2 regions of the Cytobacillus sp. C11.1 genome follow, and region 1 is predicted to be linked to the other one. Evidence: riboswitches for the same ligand, from Rfam matches in the RefSeq annotation. Region 1 holds a riboswitch; the other holds the start of a gene.
The links. A riboswitch is a leader RNA that binds a small molecule or an ion and turns the genes downstream of it on or off. The one in region 1 is predicted to bind cyclic di-AMP.

Region 1 (8,087 bases):
TTTGATAATTTCTTTTTAAAGTGTTCATATTTATTTGGATCAGATTCCTTCAACTGAGAAAGAGCCTTAGTTACATCCTTCTCCAAATCCTGTATCTTTAAGCGGAGTTCAAGTACATCCACTTCTTCAGAAAATTGGCTAATCACCATATTTTTAATTTCCTCTAATGATAATCCATCATCTTTACATTTTTCAATAAAAGCAATACGTTCGATAGAGGAGTAATCATAATAGCGGTAATTTGAAGGTGAACGTTCTGCTTTTAATAAGCCCAGTGTTGTATAGTAATCTATTGTTCTCTTCGTAACATTAGCTTTCTCAGCCAGCTCCCCAATTCTTAACTTCTCAGCCCCATGAAGACCCCTCCAAACTATAACGTGATGGTTATCGAGTTAATTATACACGTATGGGTGATAGGCTAGCAATAGAAATAATTGTTAGCGTTTGACCTTTACTTCAAGTTCTAAGTAGACCTGTGCAAATCCTGCTAAGGCCAGTGTTGGGTAATGTTTATATGAGTTGCCATTTTAATCAAAAAAAACCCGCACTGCGAAACAGTGCCGGTTTAATTTATTAGTTTACTTTCAGTTCTTCTCTTTTTTCCTCAGTTTCAGCCACAATAACAGCGCATGCAGCATCACCGGTAATATTGACGGCTGTACGAGTCATATCAAGCAGGCGGTCTATTCCGATAATTAAAGCAATACCTTCGACCGGCAGGTTAACTGAATTCAGGACCATAGCCAGCATAATTAGGCCGACTCCCGGTACACCAGCAGTACCAACGCTGGCAAGAACGGCTGTTAGGACAACAGTGATAAGCTGTGTGAAGGTGAGATCCACGTTGAATACCTGTGCAATGAAGATCGTGGCAACACCCTGCATAATAGCTGTTCCGTCCATATTGATTGTGGCGCCGAGCGGCTGGACAAAGCTGCTTATGGACTCGGGCACTTTCAGGTTTTTCTGGGCGGTGCTCATGGAAATCGGCAAAGTGGCGTTACTGCTGGATGTACTAAATGCAACACCCATTGCAGGTGCAAAGCCTTTAAAGAACCATAAGGGACTCTTCTTTGCAAAGATGGCTACTGAAGTTCCATATGTCAAGATGGCATGTATAATAAGTGCCAGTACGACAACAATCATATAAAGGCCCATTGCTTTGATGGCATCAAGTCCCTGGCTGCCGACAGCAGAAACAATCAAACCGAAAGTTCCATATGGAGCAAATTTCATTACCAGATTAACAAGATACATCATTAGGTCATTGCCTTGTTCAATTAAATTCAATATTCCTTTTGTTTTGTTTCCCAGCATGGTTAGGGCAAAACCGACAAATACAGAGAATGTAATAATCTGAAGCATATTTCCTTCAGTGAAAGCTTTTACTGGATTGGTTGGAATTATATTTAATAGTGTGTCAGAGACAGGGGGAGCTTCCTTTGATTCATACTCCACATTGGTTATATCAAATTCTCCAACATTTCCTGGCTGGATCACTGCTGATAGGGCTAAACCTATCGTAATGGCAATTGTTGTCGTAACAAGGAAGAATGTGATCGTTTTAATCCCGATTCGTCCAAGTTTTTTCGGATCGCCAAGACCTGCAGTTCCTAGTGTGATAGAAAAGAAAACAATTGGTACAACCAGCATATTAATAAGGTTTAAAAAGATCTTTCCAAGCGGAGTAAAGATAAATTGGTCGAGCTGTGGGAAAATGCCAGGTGCAAAAATATTAATTAAGAGACCTGTTATACCGCCAGCAATCAAGGCAAGAATAATTTTTGTTGATAACTTCATATTTTTTCCTCCAATGCTAAAAATAAACAAATAAATAGAAGGGCCAGGATTTTTATTTCTTCTATAATGGCCATAATTCAGAAGAATTCCCTTAAAATTGGCAACAAAAAACACAGAGGCAAAAACCACTGTGCAAAACTGCCGTGTTTTCCTCTCAACACGCTTACGAGGTTAGCTGCCGGATTCGGGTCTTGAGAGTACCCTACCTTAAAAAAGGATTCACCCCATATACTTATGAAATAAGTACAATTGGTTCCCCCGCTCAAAAGATTAAGCGAATACGTATAAAGTTTTTATTATATAAGGTTTTTGCGAAATGTTTAGTTTAAAGGCTTTTCCCGTTCGAAGGTTAAAACTATTTCTATTGTCCTGATAGTAATTTAATATGAATCTTAATGTTTGTCAATTTATAAAACAAAAGTTAAACCTATTTTCCTATAATGATCTGTGTAAAATCCTAATCTTAGAAAAGGCAGCTCAAATTAAACTTTATTAGTTCATAATGAGGTGCTTCCCAATGAAATATTTATTTTTAAAAGTTCAACCATCTTAATAATGGATGCCTATTCTTGTCTTTGATTTTCACATCTTTCATAATTACCTGTTCCTCATGCTCTGAAAGCCACTTTTTTAGTTCTGCCTTGTCCTTACAATGTGTATAATACATTTCTCCATTTTTGCCTGTTGCGCTAACGACATATCTGCAAGTATTTCCCATAATACACCCTTTTTCAATTGGCTTTGTTAAACTTGCCTGTTGATTTCCGCTCCAGGCACTTCGACGCTCCTCGGCGACTAGCGCCTGTGTGGTCTCCCGTTGACTGGCTTTTTCCGCTGGAGTCTCGTGCCTTCGGCTCCAATCAGCAGGGGGCTAAAATCAACATTTAGCTTTAACACAGCTTTTCATATAATATCTTAGAGAATTATAACAAGTATTTGCAGAATGTCTACATTTCTTTTAAAAGTATTTTGGGGATGTTTATCTTTTTAAGTAAAAAAGGAAGTTTGCAGGAAAAATAGAATAAGAAAAAAGAAGAAGATAAAATTCTGTAAAAGGGATACAGGAAAATCGCAACTATTTTTGCAAAATAATAAAAAAAGGAGATGCCTGAAAGGACAGGGCATTTACTAACTGGCAAGGAGGGAGAGGTAAATGGGGTATTGGGTTGGTCTTGCATTTTGGTTATTGACTGTGAGTTCTATACTTTTCTTGATTGCTGGTGTACTAAAAAAATCGAAAAAATTACTTGTCATGAGCAGCGTAATGCTTGTCTTGCCGTCACTATATTTCTGGGGTGCAGAGAATGGCTTTAGATTATTAGGCCTGGCACCACTTTTTCCTCTATTTATCGCTAATCGCTTAACCAAAGGACACAGTTATTAAGCGAGTATATCTGTAAATTAGGTAAAGGTCACGACCGTCTTTTGGCGATTATTTTTTAAAAATTAATATCTATTGATTAATGAATGAATGCCCTCTTGCAAGGGCATCTTTTTATAAAACATCATTCAATTCTGTATCAGAATACACGGAGATTAAGACCACGGCTTTTTTATTAGTAACATTTTTGGCAAAATGCGGAACACTTGCGTTCCAGCTGAAGGAATCGCCTGCTTCAACAATAAATGAATCTTCTCCTTGTTCCGCCATAATTTTTCCCTCTAGCACGAGATGGCATTCTTCTCCTTCATGAGCATGCTGTTCCCCCATGGATGCCCCGGGCGGGAATTCAACGATCATCATCCTCAGGCCGCCTTTTGACGTTAAATGTTCTATCTTTAGGTTGTTAAAAGTTGAAGTCGCTCTTTCTTCTTTCCTGACGACCTTCATATGCTGTTTCTTCTCGAGAAGCAAGTAGGGAAGCGGGACGCCAAGAAAATCTGCAATCGTACTCAAAGTATTAATGGAAGGGGACGTATTATTATTTTCCACATTGCTGATAAAGCCTTTCGATAAACCAGTCCCTTCAGACATTTGCGCAATGGTGATTTTTTTGCGATTCCTGATTGCCCTTATCTTTGTTCCAATGTCCAGTATAATCACCTCAAAGGTTTTCTAATAAAAAACATATTTATATATTAGCAAAAAAATAATTGACAATCTAGAGGTAATCTTGTTATCTTATAAGTAATTAATATTCATAAAGGGAAACATTTATTTTTTTGTGAAGTTGTTTTCTAATATGAATATTTAGTTTCTATAAAAATTGCAGGTCTTGTAAATTAAATGAAGCTCTGCATACATTTTTATGTGAGCTGCAAGATACTAGCCCAAAAAGGAGGAATAACACGATGATGCCATCATTTTTTATTGCGCACGGAGCACCATTGCTGGCGATTGAAAAAAATATATATACTCAATTTTTGCAATCCTTAGGCGTTTCATTGGAAAAGCCCAAGGCGATTATTCTATTTTCGGCCCACTGGGAATCAGGTTTGCAAAAAGTAAGTGATGTGGATGAGTTTGAAACCATTTATGATTTTGGCGGATTTCCGGAAGAATTATACCGGATTAAATACAGTGCTAAAGGTAATAAGGAAGTCACAAAAGAAATTACAGAACTATTCACGAAGCAAGGGATTGTTTTTGAAGTGGACAAAAAGCGAGGCTTGGACCACGGTGCATGGGTCGTTCTTAGAATGCTTTATCCTAAGGCGGAAATTCCGGTCATTTCCATGTCTGTAAACCCAAGACTTATACCCGAGGAACAGTATAAAATTGGGAAGTCTTTGGCTGCATTAAGGGAGGCGGGAATGATGATCATTGGAAGCGGAGGCACGGTTCACAACCTTGGTGCAGTGAACATGTTCAAGAACAATGGATCCGTCGACAGCTGGGCCCTTGAATTTGATGAGTGGCTTGAAAAGCATATTAACGACTGGGATTTGGAATCTTTATTCAACTACAAATCTTTGGCACCAAATGCGGATATCGCGGTTCCGCCATATGGCAATGAGCACTTCATTCCGCTTTTTTATGCAATGGGTGCAGCTGATCAAGAAAAATCAGCCACACTATTGCATCGCAGCTACCGATACGGAAATTTAAGCCACAGTGTATGGCAATTTGGAAAATAAAAAATTGGAGGATATGAATATGGAAAACAAATATGAAGTAGGTACATTTATTTTACGCGTAGTTTTAGGATTAACATTCTTTGTACATGGTTTGGTAAAGTTTCAAGGCGGAATTGAAAACACAGCGGGATGGTTTTCAAGTATTGGCCTTCCAGGATTCCTGGCAACAGTTGTAGCAGGTATTGAGCTTATCGGCGGAATTGCATTAGTACTTGGTTTATTCAGCAGAGTGGTTTCTGCATTATTTGTCTTACTGATGGCAGGTGCCATTATTAAAGTGAAATTAGCGGGAGGTTTCCTCGGCAATGGTCAGGGGGCCGGATATGAACTGGACCTTGCTCTTCTTGCAATGGCTGCGGCCATTGCAATCACTGGTTCAAAATTATTTGCATTGGATCAGCTGGTTTTTAAAGGGAAAGAGAATAGCGATTCTGTTTCGGTTAATTAATATAATTTGAAAAAAGGTCTGTACTCCAATCAGGAGGGCAGACCTTTTTTGTGTTAAATACTTACCAATATATAAAAGTTAACAATTAACTCGTTAGGGTATTAATTATTACAAGTCACTAAAAAGAAAGGAAGGTTTATTAATGGAGCCATTTGATCACCAGAGAGAAAATGACAGGAAAGGATCAAAAGGAAAAGTGCTTATGGCAGGCATCATCGGTGCTATTATCGGTGCGCTATTCATATTTTTGATAATCCCTTCTTTGTCAGATGTCGAAAAAGCGAATGATAGTCTGGAAGAGAAAAATCCCTTAAAGCAAACCGAAAAAAACGTTAGTGCTGCTGAAGAAGGGGATGGGGAGTCAAACTCGATTACAAAAGCTGTAGATAAAAGCATGGACGCCGTCGTTAGTGTTATCAACTATCAGGGCGGTGATATGTGGCAGGGAACAGAGCCACAACGTGCTGGTTCTGGATCGGGTGTCATTTATAAAAAGGAAGATGGAAAGGCCTATGTGGTGACAAATCATCATGTGATTGACGGGGCGAGCACAATTGAAATCAATTTAAGCAATGACACCAAGCTTCCGGCTAAATTGCTTGGTTCAGATCCGCTTCTAGATCTAGCCGTTTTGGAAGTGGATAGCGAAAAGATTGAACATGTAATAGTAATTGGAAAATCAGAAGACTTAAAGCCAGGGCAAACTGCTATTGCGATCGGAAACCCGCTCGGTTTTCTGCAAGGGACTGTCACAACGGGAGTCATCAGTGCACCAGACCGCACGATGCCAGTTGATGTAAATCAGGATGGTATGGTGGATTGGCAATCAGAAGTCATTCAAACAGATGCATCTATTAATCCAGGCAACAGTGGTGGTGCATTAATCAATATTAATGGCGAGCTAATTGGGATTAATTCTTCAAAAATAGCGATGGAAGGTGTTGAAGGGATCGGATTTGCCATACCGATCGATGTGGCAATGCCGGTTTTGGAGGATTTCGAAGAATATGGCGAAGTAAAACGCCCATACTTAGGGATCATTCCAATCAATTTAGCCGATATCCCATCACAATACTATCAGAAAAAATTACAGTTGCCTAAAGAAATTACTGACGGCGTTATTGTAAGGCAAGTGGAACCATCTTCGCCATCGGGGCAAGCAGGCCTTCAGCAATATGATGTCATTGTAAAGCTCGATGGGGCAAAAGTTACAAATGTGATAGAATTACGTAAATTTCTTTATACAGAAAAAGAAATTGGCGATAAGGTAGAGGTAACCTATTACCGCGATGGAAAGAAACAGACTGCGATGATAACACTAGAGGAAGAAAAATCGTTGGTTCAGCAATAGTTTTTTAGAGTCAAAAGTATATTTTGAGATGAACATAATAGAATCTAGCCTGAAACGGGCTGGATTTCTGTTATGAAATGAATTTTCATTGGAATATTGGACGTATCTTCACTTGTGAATAGTTTTCTCTGCACATAAACAGATTTCTCTGCGTATAAAAAAAATTCTCTGCACATAAAAAAATTTCTATGCGTATATGAAGATTTCTCTACACAAAAAAATACTTACTTGAACCAGATGATGTTCTCGCATAATTATTTTTCTTTGCTTAGATAAAGGATTTTGACTCCCTTTAATGGAATCTTAAATAGGTGCCAAATTTTTTGAGGAGGGGTCCTATGAAAGTTATAAAAGAAAACCGTGAATATGGAATTTTTCTTCTGGATGATGGATATTCAATTGTCCATCCAGCTTGACCAGAAGGAATTTGGAACATCGGGGATGTTCGTGATATTGAAACAAGAAGAAGACTGTCTGATGAAGAGGTTGAAAAATACATGGAATTAATCGCACCTCAGTTGCCCTGGCGGCAGGCTAAGGAGGAACTTTGGAGAAGCTGTGCCTCACTTGGTGACGCAGGCACAAAAGAAAAAGAACAAAACATACAAAATGCAATCTTGAAACAAGGAACAGATATTATCTAATTAGGTTAGGCCAGAATGTTTTAATGACGTTCTGGTCATTTTTTATAAGAATTCTTAAAGATTAAGAGAGGAGAATGATATGCATCCTCCGCCCCATTTTAACAGAAGGCCTAATCATGGCCTTCTGTTGGAAAGTCCATCCTTATAATCTTTTCAAAAACACATAACTGACCTTGTCATAGTTGCTTCTTTCCATTCCTAAGGATTGTTTAGTTCTTTGATTATAGCACCTGCCATGATTTACCTCTCCTTTGCATGTTACGGTGATGCAATATCTATTTGCAGAAAATTAGCTTACATCTTAAACTTTAAATTTACTAGCCTTTCTCCGTAAAACCGTTATAAAACCATCCAAAACATCATGGCTGACTTGGAATCCCTTATGTTTATAAAACTCCAGGGCATCTGTGTTTCCATTTGAAACATAGATAAAATAGTCCTCCACATCCTCATATTCACTTAACCAATTCATCGACATATCGAAAAGTTTTGATCCAATCCCATATTTCCTGTACCCATCTTTAATAAAAAATTGAGATAAACACCCGACATTCTGTTTTCTGACTGAAGATACATCAAAAAAGGTAGCAAAGTCATTCGAATATGCTTCTTTAGGAGAAATATTGGAATAGACATATGCCACAATTTCTTCATCATCTTTTACGACTGCAATATAGTTATGTAAGGCTGCTTTTACAGAAGGAACCATCCTAGTCTCAAATCTCATATTGTCAAATAGCTCGGGTTTTATGAAAGCTTTGGATTT
Region 2 (8,087 bases), 2.4 Mb from region 1:
CTGTCTGCAGCAAAACATTAAAGATTACAAAGCTGCAGTGCTCTCATTGTCACACTACGATTGAAAATGAATTTGAATTATCTAAGCTGGCGTCATTATCAAAGGATCAGCTTCATTTTGTGGAAGTATTTTTAACATGTAGAGGGAATATCAAAGAAGTTGAAAAAGAACTGGGGATATCGTATCCGACGGTTCGAGGCAAGCTAACAGACATTATTTCATCTCTTGGATATGTGCAGAAGAAAAAAAATGAAGTAGACGAGAAAAAGGTTGTCACCATGCTGGAAAATGGCGAAATCACTCCAGAAGAAGCCATTAAGCTATTAAAAGATGAATAAGGAGGAATTTACCATGAAAGACGAAATTACAAAAGTGTTAACAATGGTGCAAGAAGGGAAAATTGATGCAGATAAGGGATCAGAACTGATCCAAGTATTAAAAGAGAAAGAAGAAACAGGTAGTAAGCTATTAGAACAACCGACTAAGTATTTAGATAAAACATTAAAAATTCGTGTTGTATCAACTGAAAATGATAACGTCACAGTCAATTTGCCCTTAAAACTTGTCAAGGTCGTATTAATGACTGGGCACAGCATCGCGTCGAGTATTCCCCAATCAGAAAAATATGTAAAGGATATTGACATAAACCTTATTATTGAAGCTATTGAAAATGAATTGGATGGCCAAATTGTTGATGTTAATTCGGCAAACGGAGATACCGTTTCTTTCATCATTGAATAGTGATTTGCTTATGCTGTATATAAAAGTGAAAGCAAAAGACGTCCGGTTCACCATCCCAATTCCATATGCGATTTTAAACATTGCTTTTTCAATTTTGTCATCAAAACATTTCCATCAATATGCAAACAAATGGACAAAAGAGCATTTCGAAAGAAAAAAACTGGGTTTTATTATTCCACTGATAGACAAAAAAACACTTAAGCCAATCGTGAAGGAACTGAAAAATCAAAAAGGGATCCTGCTGGTAGATGTCAAAGCTAAGGACGGTACTGAGGTAAAGATTAGACTATAATTTTTTATAGAACTACACTGCTTTTTTATTTAACTCACGTATAGCGGCAGCGTCAGGAAACCACTTTTACTACGTAAAGAAAGGCCTATTTAAAAAGTGTAATTTCTCGCTTACAATACTGAGAAATTAGACTTTGGCTACTTCAATCAGCGGGGAACCCCCCACTGATTGAAGTTTCACTTTATAAGAGAAGCGCTGAATGAAGAACGCACTCGCTGGTATTAAAATACCGTTAATGAGCATATAGCCGGTAGACAGCCATTGTACCGCAGTTGCATTCACATCGAATTCTTCCATAATGGATGGCAGGGCAACGTTTAGCAATGTTTCATTCAATATCGCAACAAAGGCCCCGATAAATAGAATAGCGATCATGCCATATGGCGTTTTTTTTGAACAGCATTGGTTTCCTGCGACATATAGAATCAGTCCTGCTTTCTATGTGAAGTTTGTTTATCGTATAAATCAACTGAGTCAAGCTTCGATGAAACCTTCCCGCAATACGTTTCGCAAAAACGGGCTCGGTTCACCTACACTGTAGAGCTGCAAGTTATGCATAGCTCTAGTGCAGGCGGTATAGAAAACTCGGCGCAGGCTTTCATCTCCGTATACATGCTTCGATGCATCATAAATTATGACAGCCTCAAATTCGATGCCCTTGGACAAATACGACGGTACGACAACCACTCCTTGCTCATATTCAGTCGAGCTGCTCTTCAAGAGTTTAATGTCATCGATGCCGGACAGGGCTTCATAAGCACTTAAACTTTCTTCAGCAGATTTGCATATGATCGCGATACTAGTATGACCTAGATTTCGCAAATTTTCGACTTTGGAGGCAATGCAGCTGTGCAGTTCTGCGTGATCATCTAATTTTTTCAGATCGGGTCGCTTGCCGTCGCGTTCAAAAGGAATAATCCTATCTCCATTAGGAACGAGTCGCCGTGTAAATTCAATGATCGGTTTTGTGGACCGATAGCTCCGAGCTATATTGATCACTTCCGTTTCATCCGGTCCGTAAAGGCTGGTAAGTGTGTTGAAATCCATATTTTCGCTGGCATGGGCGAAAATGGCCTGATTAAAGTCACCGAGCACCGTCATCCTTGCCGCAGGAAACAAGCGCTTCAAAAACTCAAATTGAAAGGGGGAATAATCCTGAGCCTCATCCACAACGATGTGTTTAATCGAGCTGTTCGTCTGAAAGCCTTGAATCAGCTCTTTCAAAAGTAAATACGGAGTAGCATCCTCATAAAAAAGTTTATCTTCATCCAGCATTTCAAGCGTTGTTTGACAAATAGCCTCCCACTCCGCTGGCGTCTCTCCTTCAATCCAATGATTGATCTGATTAGAATCAGCAAAAAGCTGCTTGTATATCGCCTTAAAATCGACAAAACGAAGCGCCCGAATTCGTTTTCGCAGCGGCTTTAGCTTTTGTCGAACAATCAAGCGTGCTAACGCTTCGGGCTCGATTTCATAATCATGAATCGACTCTCCTTTAAAGCCGCGTTTTTTTGCCAGGTAGGCATGTGCCTTGTGAAAATCTTCGTTGCTAAGCAGCTCGATTTCCTCCTGCACCCATGGCTTAGATCGTTCAGCCTTTTCGGCTTCATTTATTTGCTTAATTAGCCAATCCTTCAATTTTTCGAGTCTATTATGAAAGCGGAGTGAAGTATCATGACTGTAAAACCTTTCTGCTATTTGTTGTACAGTAACAATCGGATTCCCTCTAAAGGCAATGTCCTTAAATAGCATTCCTGATGTTTCCAGTGACTGTCTATATGATTGGATTGCCTCAAAAAAACGGGTAGATGCTTTAAAACGGATACTCGCAAGCCTTGACGTGTAAGAAGGAGTATTCGCCGCAGTTAAAACATATTCCAGTTGCTCGTAAGGATTTTCAACATGAAACTCTTTACTCAGACGATGATCCAAATATTCCTGAAATGTGACCTGCTGCATATTCTCTTCACCAAGTTCTGGCAGCACATTGGACACGTAACTGCTAAACATGGAATTAGGCGAAAAAAGAATGATTTGATCAGCATTCAGATGATCTCGATATTTATACAGCAAATAAGCAATCCGCTGCAGGGCAGCCGATGTCTTGCCGCTGCCGGCTGCACCGTGAACAATGAGCAGCCTCCCGCGGTCATGACGGATAATCCGGTTTTGCTCCTGTTGAATGGTCGCTACAATATTGTGCATTTGTTTATCAGTGCCTTTGCCCAGAACCTGCTGTAAAATTTCGTCTCCAATGGTGAGACTCGTATCGAACATGGATTCAAGAATGCCGCCGCGGATAAGATATTGCCACTTTTTCTCCAATGTGCCTTGGATTGTGCCTCCTGGTGTTTCATACTTAGCCGGACCAGGCTGGTAATCGTAGTAGACACTCGAGATCGGAGCCCTCCAGTCGTAGATAAGGAAATCATCGCCACTAGAATCACTAAGCGAGGAGATGCCAATATAGATTTGGTCCTGAGTTGAAGTACCTTCTTCCATAAAATCGATCCGGCCGAAGTAAGGAATCTCCTGCATTCGGCGCAGCGTGGACAACCGCTTGGATGCATGTCTATGGGTGGTTTGGCTTACGGACAGAGCTTGAGCCTCCTGCCTCAAGCCGATAATGGTCTCAAGGTAATCATCAAAGGTATCGGTATTAACCTTGATTTCATCCCAAAAGTGTTTGCGGATCTGAACCACTTCGTTTTTACGCCTTGAAGTTTCTTCTTCCAACTTGTTGATTTCCTCCGTAATGGTCTCCATTACACCGTCTAATCGTTTTTGCTCCTGCAGAAGTTCCGAATTCATGCAAACACTCCTCGTAAAAAAATTTTATTAAAAGAGTTGACTACAGACCGGTGGACATTGTATAATTAAGATAGGGATAATATACTTAAATCAACTAAAGTAATGCGCACCTATATAAATTTACCACAGGATCACCTATTTTTCAATGCATTTGGCTTGAATAGTATGGATAAATTTTGCTGAATTTTCTTCAATTACTTACATACAATATGAAAAAGAGTAGTATTTATCGTTTTCAGCGTAAATACTACTCTTTTATTTTTTTATATGGAGTACCGCAAAAATAAGATGCCTGACCCCCTTAGTCACTTACGCATTAATGCAACTGGGGGCAGGCACCTTTATCTGATGGTCTTGTTTATATCATCCAGTAAGAACGTCCTCGTTAGGATACTTCACTTTTGCTTTATCCTGATTTGCCAGTGAGAATGCCATGGTCAAAGGACCGAGTTTCCCCGCAAACATGATAAAAATAATAACACTTTTTCCGATAAAAGTAAGCGATCCTGTTATCCCCATGGATAAACCAACTGTTCCAAATGCGGAGATTACTTCAAATACAACAGGTAGAAAAGGTGCCTCTTCTGTAATATTTAATACGAAGATGGCAATGCAAATTAAAAAAAGACCGATTGTTGAGATTGCTAAGGAACGTAAAACAATGGTCAGGCTAATCGTCCTTCTTCCTAATACCGTATTTTCTTTTCCTTTTAGGAAAGTGATGACGGAAAATAAAATGACCAAGAATGTGGTCAATTTAATTCCTCCGCCTGTTGAGGCACTCCCGGCACCAATAAACATTAAAAGCAGGAAAAGAAATATAGTATCTTCATGCAGTGACGCGATATCCAACGAATTAAAGCCGGCTGTTCTTGGTGTTACCGCCTGGAAATAAGAAGCCCACAGCTTTTCTCCCCAGGAATTTAATCCCCCGAGTGTGTTTGGATTATTGTACTCCAGCGCAAAAATAATGAACATGGCTACAACATTAATAACAAATGTTCCGATTACCATCATTTTGGAATGAAGGCTCATTTTTCGAAATTCCTTCTTGTTCCATATATCTGCTAACACAGTAAAACCAATTCCGCCAATAATAAATAATAATGTAATGACAATGTTTATCACCGGATCACCCACATAGCCCATCAGGCTGTCTGACCACAAAGCAAACCCGGCATTATTGAAGGCTGAAATAGAATGAAAAAAACTATAATACAAGCCTTTTCCCCATCCAAACTCAGGCACCCATCTAAGTGATAAAAACACCATGGCTACAAGTTCAATAATAATGGAAAATATAAATAAATTTCTAACTAGATAAATAACTCCTCCAATAGAGGTTTGATTTAATGCCTGCTGGACGATTAAGCGCTCCTTAATTCCAATCTTTTTGCCAAGCACCATATAAATGAGAATAGCAAAAGACATGATTCCCAGCCCGCCTAGCTGTATTAAGGAAACAATAACGATCTCTCCGAAAAGGGTGTAGGCAGTTTCCGTATCCACAACGGCAAGTCCGGTTACTGTCATGGCTGATGTAGCGGTAAACAGTGCATCTATCCAGCTTACTGATTCGGTCGCTGCAAAAGGCAGCTTAAGTAAAAGGGTTCCTAACACTATACATATAGCAAAAACTAAAATAAGCAGCTGAGATGGGTTAAGTTTGATTATCCCCTTCTTCACACTACACTCCTTCTTTCTCAAATCGGTTAATATCTTTGTTATGACCCATAACGATCAAAACGTCATCCTTTAAAATGACCTCCTCGGCTGATGGGGACACGATAATTTCTTTTCCTCTTTGAATCCCAACAATATTGCACCCGTATTTTGCTCTAATATCAAGTTCTATTAGCGATCTATTATGAACCTTTTTGGAAGCAATAATTTCAACCATACTGTAATCCTCTGATAGCTCAATGTAATCAATAATTTTATCTGAAACAATATGGTTCGCTATCCTTTTTGCCATATCCCTTTCCGGATGAATGACACGGTCCACACCTATTTTTTCAAGGACTCTTGCGTGGTACTCGTTATGCGCTTTTGCCCATACTTGCGGTATCCCTATTTCTTTCAATACCAATGAAGTCAGGATGCTCGATTCGATATTTTCTCCAAAAGATACAAAAGCATGATCTATGTTTCTAACACCCACTTGCTTCAAAGCTTCTTCGTCAATCCCATTAATTTGAACAGCAAAGGTAACAAACTGGGAATAGAGATTCACTTTTTCCTGATCAATATCTATTGCTAAAACCTCAGCACCCAATTCATGAAATTCTTTAACCAGGCTGCCGCCAAATCGCCCTAAACCAAATACAGCATATTGCTTTTTCATAACAAATTCCCTTCCTTTCTAAAAATGAACACAAAAAAGACCATTCTTAATAAAAGAATGGTCAATGGCAGCATTAACCCTTCTCTCAGTAGCGCTTACGGAGTTAGCTGTCGGATTAGGGATTGAGAGTATCCCTTCTCAGCTTAATTTGCCAAGATTCACCCCAAGATAAACATGGTTTATCAGAATTGGTTCCCCCGCTCAAAAGATTCAGCTTAAGGTATATATAAAAAATAATAAATTTAAATTACTCCTTTTATTTTCTGGTGTCAATACTATTTAATAAAACTTATCAATGGCAGTTTAATAATTCTGCAAAGCGCTTACATAAAGATAATAATATTTAGCCTAAGGGCTTAAAAAATGCCTGCTAATAAACCGATGAATAACATAATAATAATTGGCTGGAATGAAAGAACCCCACACCCTTAATACAAAAAATAATCAATCCCTATTCAAATGATAGATTAACTGGACAACGCCTGAGGAGAACGACCTTGTATGAACCAATTTCAAATTTAATCTCTTTTGTATATCATTAAACAACGGTTTTCCTTCTCCCAAAATAACAGGATGAACAGATATTCTAAACTCATCAACAAGCCCTAAATTAATAAAACTGGTAATAAGGCTGGCTCCACCATATAACCAAATGTCTTTACCAGGCTTATTCTTTAACTTATTGACTTCTTCCACTATCTGATCATTTATAAATATCGCTTGATTATCCGTCCCTTTAAGCGATCTGGAAAACACATATTTTTGTTTGCTATGAACTGCTTCCCACATTTCTTTTTCAGTTTCTGCATCTTCTATTTCTGGAGTAAATTGCCCCCATAGTTCATAACTCTTTCTTCCATATAAAATGGCATCAATTTGATTTAAGAAATGATTAAACTCCATGTCCGGGTCCATTATGCACCAATCAACTTCTCCATTTTTCCCTTCAATAAAACCATCTAACGTAACTGCTAAATCTAAAATGATTTTTCTCTGCTTTCCCTCCATAGACAAAGTTATGCCTCCTTTTAGTTGTTTAAATATTAATTTTCGCTCCATAAAAGGAAAAAACCCGCACAGGATTGGCGAGCTTTCTTATCGTAATCACCTGATATTAAAAGAGCGACATGAAAGCCTTTCTCTAGGTGATCCGTTCTTAAAAATCAAATTTATTTTTGACTGTCTGTACAAAATTCAGACTCTTAGCGAGCCACGGAAACCCCTAGCACCATAATAGGAATCTGCTCCGTTATGGTACATAAAGACAGTGTCGTAGCGACGGTCACAAAAGATAGCCCCGCCCAGTTTTCTAATATTAGCAGGTGTTTGCACCCAGCTCGACGTTTTCATATCGAAATGATCTAGCTTCTGCAGCTCCCGGTATTGTTCCTCTGTTAAAAGTTCAATGCCCATGGAAGCGGCCATATCAATCGCGTTATTTTCTGGTTTATGCTTTTTCCTTGCCTCCAGCGCTTCACGGTCGAAGCAAACACTTCTGCGGCCTTTAGGACTTTCCGCTGAACAATCATAAAAAATGTATTCATCCTTCTCTTGATCATAACCAACAACATCCGGTTCACCGCCAGTTCTTTCCATTTCATTGAGCGACCACACTTTTTCCGCATGAGCTTCAAGCTTAGCTTGGATTTTAGTCCATTCAAGACCTTCGTGGCGGTGCCTATTTTTTTCAAAACGGGCTTTCAATGTTTGGAGTAATTCTTCACGTTCTTCTAGTGGCAACTCCTTTTTATTGCTCTTTGTCAAATTAGTTTCCTCCTTATTCATAATGGTTTTGACTATATGTAGATATTTTTTTCATGCAAATAGCTATGTGAATTCAGTTTACAATACAGTATATAATTGAGTAAACCCACTCCTCCACAAACTGGCTCGATACAA

Region 2: it holds a riboswitch for cyclic di-AMP, as region 1 does, so the genes downstream of both, AC3ZVC_RS01800 (potassium channel family protein) here and AC3ZVC_RS14550 (dicarboxylate/amino acid:cation symporter) in region 1, are expected to answer to the same signal.

The regions. Positions count from the first base shown of each region.
Region 1 is NZ_CM176935.1:2,919,413-2,927,499, forward strand. It holds gene AC3ZVC_RS14540 (hypothetical protein) at 1-149, opposite strand, end outside; partial or broken gene AC3ZVC_RS14545 (MerR family DNA-binding transcriptional regulator) at 207-374, opposite strand; gene AC3ZVC_RS14550 (dicarboxylate/amino acid:cation symporter) at 574-1,800, opposite strand; cyclic di-AMP (ydaO/yuaA leader) riboswitch at 1,947-2,087, opposite strand; gene AC3ZVC_RS14555 (hypothetical protein) at 2,954-3,184, shown strand; gene AC3ZVC_RS14560 (helix-turn-helix domain-containing protein) at 3,296-3,835, opposite strand; gene AC3ZVC_RS14565 (DODA-type extradiol aromatic ring-opening family dioxygenase) at 4,093-4,878, shown strand; gene AC3ZVC_RS14570 (DoxX family protein) at 4,898-5,326, shown strand; gene AC3ZVC_RS14575 (S1C family serine protease) at 5,469-6,677, shown strand; gene AC3ZVC_RS14580 (hypothetical protein) at 7,044-7,184, shown strand; gene AC3ZVC_RS14585 (hypothetical protein) at 7,175-7,321, shown strand; gene AC3ZVC_RS14590 (GNAT family N-acetyltransferase) at 7,623-8,087, opposite strand, start outside.
Region 2 is NZ_CM176935.1:361,254-369,340, forward strand. It holds gene AC3ZVC_RS01770 (DUF2089 domain-containing protein) at 1-338, shown strand, start outside; gene AC3ZVC_RS01775 (SHOCT-like domain-containing protein) at 352-741, shown strand; gene AC3ZVC_RS01780 (hypothetical protein) at 752-1,033, shown strand; partial or broken gene AC3ZVC_RS01785 (MFS transporter) at 1,214-1,408, opposite strand; gene helD (RNA polymerase recycling motor HelD) at 1,508-3,844, opposite strand; gene AC3ZVC_RS01795 (TrkH family potassium uptake protein) at 4,208-5,530, opposite strand; gene AC3ZVC_RS01800 (potassium channel family protein) at 5,532-6,188, opposite strand; cyclic di-AMP (ydaO/yuaA leader) riboswitch at 6,266-6,414, opposite strand; gene AC3ZVC_RS01805 (dihydrofolate reductase family protein) at 6,633-7,196, opposite strand; gene AC3ZVC_RS01810 (DUF4256 domain-containing protein) at 7,383-7,952, opposite strand.